Linked DNA regions of Alkalihalobacterium alkalinitrilicum. The protein of the gene in region 1 interacts with the protein of each later gene in a pairwise test. Links are inferred from orthologs where the notes say so. Each region holds a gene or a part of one and is shown in the gene's direction. Other genes may lie near its edges.

The links. The genes of interacting proteins can lie anywhere in the genome.
Region 2: the proteins of BK574_RS19680 (region 1) and recA interact in binary tests that used the Bacillus subtilis proteins (3 or more experiments, as listed by UniProt). The link is inferred for Alkalihalobacterium alkalinitrilicum from one-to-one orthologs.

Annotation. Positions count from the first base shown.
Region 1 is NZ_KV917368.1:4,066,866-4,069,791, forward strand. The notes cover bases 73-2,919. They hold BK574_RS19680 (YveK family protein), read left to right. Parts: upstream 73-1,062; coding sequence 1,063-1,776; downstream 1,777-2,919. Other genes in these bases: BK574_RS19675 (LCP family glycopolymer transferase), read right to left, coding at 73-814; BK574_RS19685 (CpsD/CapB family tyrosine-protein kinase), read left to right, coding at 1,791-2,483; BK574_RS19690 (tyrosine-protein phosphatase), read left to right, coding at 2,565-2,919. Also shown: more of BK574_RS19675, read right to left, coding at 1-72; more of BK574_RS19690, read left to right, coding at 2,920-2,926. UniProt on the Bacillus subtilis protein: Required for YwqD kinase activity. May bring YwqD and its substrates into contact. Probably involved in the regulation of capsular polysaccharide biosynthesis.
Region 2 is NZ_KV917368.1:14,094-17,149, forward strand. Bases 48-3,024 are described here. They hold recA (recombinase RecA), read left to right. Parts: upstream 48-999; coding sequence 1,000-2,049; downstream 2,050-3,024. Other genes in these bases: BK574_RS00070 (DEAD/DEAH box helicase), read left to right, coding at 48-660; BK574_RS00080 (metallophosphoesterase family protein), read left to right, coding at 2,200-3,024. Also shown: more of BK574_RS00070, read left to right, coding at 1-47; more of BK574_RS00080, read left to right, coding at 3,025-3,056. UniProt on the Bacillus subtilis protein: Multifunctional protein involved in homologous recombination, DNA repair and competence.

The DNA of each region.
Region 1 (2,926 bases):
TTATCGTTTGACCAGAACCGCTAATTTGTAGTTCATCTACACTGTGGCGAGCATCACGGTAATTCGATTGAATTTTGTTGATCGCATCGAAATCTAAATCAGTCTTAACGTTATTACCTATTGCTTTTAACATATCATCAAGTCGTGTAATTGAACTAATTTGAGCTCCTTCTTGGATCACACCATTAATCACTTGACGTTGTCGATCATTTCGTCCAAAATCTCCACGAGGATCTTGCTTTCTCATTCGAACAAACGAAAGGGCTTCTTCACCATTTAATGTGATTTCTCCTTCAGGAAATGTAAATCCACTTTGATTAAAAGCAAAGCTATTATCAACAGTTACGCCACCAACAGCATCGACAATATCTTGAAACCCATCCATATTAACACTAATATAATGATCAATTGGAATATCAAGCATATGCTCAACCGTATCCATCGTCATTCCCACACCACCAAATGCATAAGCATGGTTGATTTTGTCTTCATTCCCACGACCAACAATAAGTGTACGCGTATCACGAGGAATACTTAACATTTTAACGGATTTCTCATTTGGATTAACCGTCATTACGATAATCGTGTCTGAACGACCTTTAATTTCCTCACCGCTAGAATCGACTCCTGTAATAAGGAAAGAAAGTGGTTCTCTTTGATGAAAGTCAACCAACCGTGTTTTTTCACGTTCAATGGGTTCATGCATTTCTGATGCAGTATCTTTTACCGTCTTATATAAGTAGAAACCGTAGCCAACAACTGATAAGACGATGATACTTATAATAATAGAAGCAATGATAATTATTTTCTTCATGGGATAGTGCCTCTTTCTATGGTTTTTTGACATTTTTTGATAGTCTAGCAGATTTATTATAGAAGGAATTAGACAATTCCGCAATCTGAATTTTCACACCGGTATCACACAAATTTTAGATTCATATATAAAAATTTACTAATCTCTTTTTTTACCTTCAAATCTCGACCGTATATGATATAATTCTCTATGTAATTTCTAGTTGAAATTGACAATTTTATAAGCTTCTTACTATTAGGGAGGACAAGATGGAAGAAACAATTAGCCTAAAAGAACTATTTACGACATTAAAGAAAAGAATAAAGTTACTCATTATTCTACCGTTGATTGCTGTCGTAGTTAGCGGATTAGTCAGTTATTTACTTTTAACACCGATTTATCAGTCATCGACACAAATCTTGATCAACCAGTCAAAGGTGGACATGCAAAACGTAACTCAAGCAGACTTAAGGACCAATATTGAATTAATTAATACGTATAACGTCATTATGAAAAGTCCAGTGATTTTAGAAAAGGTTATTGCTGAACTTGACTTAAATACATCGGTTGGTGCTTTGAATAGTATGGTAACTGTCGGCAGTGCGCAAAACTCTCAAGTCGTCGCGATTACCGTGCAGAACGAAGATCCAGCAATGGCGGCACAAATTGCGAATACGGTAGCAAGCGTGTTCCAACGCGAAATCGTCAATATTATGAATGTCGATAACGTCAGCATTTTATCTGTTGCCCAAATGGCTGATAACCCAAGTCCGATTAAACCAAACCCTACATTAAATATGGCGATTGCTTTTGTTGTTGGGTTAATGACGGCCGTTGGACTAGCCTTCTTACTTGAATACTTAGATACTACTGTAAAAACAGAACAAGATATCGAAAAATTACTCGGTTTACCTGTCATTGGAGTTGTTTCGCAAATGGAAGCAACGACAGCGAATAAGAAAAACCGACGAAATGCTTCTTAGAGGAGGTCTAGACGATGTCACGAAAAAAACATACAAAAGAATCGAATAAACGAAATTTAATTACCCATCATGAACCGAAGTCACCGATATCAGAACAATATCGTACGATCCGTACGAATATTGAATTTGCGTCCATTGATGAAAAAGTGAGTACGATCCTTGTAACATCGGCAGGCCCAATGGAAGGAAAATCAACAACAGCTTCGAACTTAGCCGTTGTCATGGCTCAACAAGGAAACAAAGTGTTACTGATTGACGCTGATTTACGGAAACCCACAGCACACTATACATTTGGCGTCGCTAATCTTGCAGGGTTAACGAGTATGTTAACAAAACAACATACGGCTGAAGAAGCGGTGCAAGTAACAGAAGTGAAAAATTTATATATTTTACCAAGCGGACCAACCCCACCCAATCCTGCAGAGCTTTTAAGTTCAAGAGGAATGTCTGTGTTATTGGAAAAATTAGCAACTGCCTTTGACGTTGTGATTTTAGATTCACCGCCATTACTAGCGGTAACAGATGCACAAATTCTCGCAAAACATGCTAACGGCACGATTTTAGTCGTAAGTAGTGGCAAGACAGATCAGGAGCAAGCTATAAAGGCAAAAGACCTATTAACAGCAGCGAAAGCGAAAGTTCTAGGCGTTGTCTTAAACGCAAAAGAGCTCAAAGAAGGTCAATACTACTATTATTATGGTAGATAAATGGTAATCTTGTAAAAGGGTGTACCTAAATGCCGTATTCTATGATAATATGGAAAAGGATTTACAAAAGAGGTGAGTAGAATGATTGATATTCATTGTCATATCTTGCCAAGTGTTGATGACGGGGCAGCCCATAAAGCGGAGAGTATTCAAATGATCGAGCAGGCAATCGAAGAAGGGATTACAACGATCATTGCCACTCCACACCATCTGAATGGACCATATATAAATGAAAAACAAAGCATTATTAAAGCTGTGGATCAGCTAAATGAAGAAATAAAAATAAACGGACTTAATATGAACATCTTACCAGGTCAAGAATGTCGAATTTATGGAGATCTAGTCAGCGATTATCATAAAGGCGACATTCTTCCGTTAGCAGATAGTAACAAATATGTATTTGTTGAATTTCCATCTAATCATGTCCCACGATACGCAAAGCA
Region 2 (3,056 bases), 4.1 Mb from region 1 along the record:
AATTACGACATACCACAAGACCCTGAGAGTTATGTTCATAGAATAGGTAGAACTGGTCGCGCAGGTAGAAAAGGATTAGCGCTGACACTTGTGACACCTCGGGAAATGAAACATTTACGTTCAATTGAAGATGAGATTAAGATGCCTATCCCTTCAGAGAACGTACCAACATTTGCGGAAGTGATTGAGAAACAACAAGAAACATGGAAGAAACAAATTGAATCAGCTATGAATGATGATAAAGATAGTGAATGGTTTGCACCACTAGTCCATGATCTTCTAAACACATATCCAGCGGAAAAAGTAGTGACTGCTTTACTTAAGCGCAACTTCCTTAATGATAATACGTTGGATGACGATGGCTATAACTTTGGTGAAACTGGTGGAGCTAAAGGAATGGTTAGGTTCTTTATCAATGTCGGAAAAAATGTAAACATGAGTCCTAAAATTCTCATCGAAGAAATTTCTGAACTTGTTGGTATACCAGGAAAAGCAGTAGGCCGTATCGACATTTTTGATAAATTTACGTTCGTTGAAGTTCCTGAAGAAGTAGCACCATTTGTTTATGAAGCTCTTCGTTATTCACGCATTAATGGAGCTCGTGTAAACTTAGAACCTGCTAAGCCGCGTCCAAAACGTGAAAAACGTCCTTTAAAATGATAAAATAAAAAACGTACTCATAAAGTGTCTGTGCTCCTCAATTTTTACAAGATATTGGTTCGCAATAGATTGTTACTGAGGTGCCTGACGCTTTACAATGAGTTCGTCCACTCTTCTAATCTCCCTTTTATTTACTTAATTCCATATCTTAACACAAAGAAAAAAACGAATAAATGTTCGTAAAATCTATTGGCAAAACGAAAAAAACAAGTTATCATAAGTAGAGACATATGAGATATGTTGTAACGTACGTGGTTGTTGTTTAAACTTTCATGTACGTATTTAAAATATGGCCTATAAAGTGTAAAAATATTTTCATATATTTGAGGAGATGACATAATGAGTGATAGAAAAGCCGCATTAGAGATGGCATTAAGACAAATTGAAAAACAATTTGGTAAAGGGTCTATTATGAAAATGGGTGAACAAACGGAAACAAGAGTATCCACAATTTCAAGTGGTGCATTAGCGTTAGATATCGCTCTTGGTGTAGGTGGGTACCCACGAGGAAGAATTATCGAAGTGTATGGCCCTGAATCTTCAGGTAAAACGACAGTTGCACTACATGCAATTGCAGAAGTTCAACGTCAAGGCGGACAAGCTGCTTTTATCGATGCTGAGCATGCACTCGACCCAGTTTATGCAAAAAAATTAGGTGTTAACATTGATGAATTACTACTTTCACAACCTGATACTGGAGAACAGGCGTTAGAAATAGCTGAAGCATTAGTACGTAGTGGTGCTGTTGATATTATTGTTATTGATAGTGTGGCAGCTCTTGTACCGAAGGCGGAAATCGAAGGAGAAATGGGTGACAGTCATGTTGGATTACAAGCACGACTAATGTCTCAAGCTCTCCGAAAACTAGGTGGAGCAATTAATAAATCGAAGACGCTTGCGGTTTTTATCAACCAAATTCGTGAAAAAGTCGGCGTTATGTTCGGTAATCCAGAAACAACTCCAGGTGGGCGTGCCTTAAAGTTCTATTCTTCAGTTCGTTTAGAAGTTAGACGTGCTGAAACGTTAAAACAAGGAAACGATATGGTAGGAAATAGGACAAAAATTAAAGTTGTTAAAAACAAAGTAGCTCCTCCATTTAAAACTGCAGAAGTAGATATTATGTATGGAGAAGGCATTTCAAGAGAAGGTTCTATCTTGGATATTGGGGCAGAATTAGATATTGTTCAGAAGAGTGGCGCATGGTATTCATTCAATGAAGAACGTCTAGGACAAGGTCGTGAAAATTCAAAGCAATTCTTAAAAGAGAACGGAGATTTAACGGCTGAAATCGAACAATTAATTCGATCGCATTATGGACTTGACGGGGAGATCACAGTAGAAGCTCCAACTGAAAGTGAACTTGATGAATTACCATTAGATTTGAAATAATTGATATATAATCTGTATAACCCAGAATTACGTCTAATAAAAAGACTCTTTTATTAGGCGTATTCGGCGTACAGAAATAGTAACAATCGAAACAATTTGGATGGCACCTTTATAGGTGCTTATTCTTTTGATGGGAGCGAGGGGTACTGTTTGAAGTTTCTATACTTTACTGATACGCACATTCGTGGGACGACACCTAAAAACCGATTAGATTCATTTGTGGATACATTAAAGACAAAACTCGTTGAAATTATGGAAATTAGTCAACGAGAAAACGTCGATGTATTGCTTCACGGTGGTGACGTTTTTGATCGACCAGATTTATCACCAAACGTTGTTGGACAATTTGCGCAAATTTTTCGTCAAGCAAATGCTCCAATTTATGCAATATCAGGAAATCATGATACGTATGGTCATAACCCTGAAACCATTCCAAGGACGATGCTCGGCTTATTACATGCGTTTGGCATCATAACGGTCATTACACCCGAAGAACCTTTATTAATTGAAAAAAACGGTGTTAAAGTTCAAATTTCAGGTCAACCTTATCATTATGACATAGACCAACGAGACGCTAAGCTAGATTACTATCCTGAAAATCAATCAGATGCCGATATTCTCATCCATCTCGTTCATAGTATGCTAGTTGAAAAAGCACTTCCAGACGGTATACCTTATACGATCATTGACCATATTTGGGGGACAACGGCAGATATTATTTTGACTGGCCATTTCCACGGCGGGTTCGGAATAAAGGAAAAAAACGGGAAATATATCTGCAATCCTGGAGCGATTGCAAGAGTAAATAATCATTGGTCTGAAGTTATTCGAATTCCAAAAGTAATTATTGGAAAAATAACGCAACACGACATTAAATTAACAGAAGTTCCGCTAACAACAGCATTAAAAGGTGAAGAGGTGTTAGATCGTAGCTACCTTGAAAAGGCTGTCCATCAAGAAGAAAAATTAAATTCTTTTATCCAACAAGTGAAAGAGCAAACGAAGTT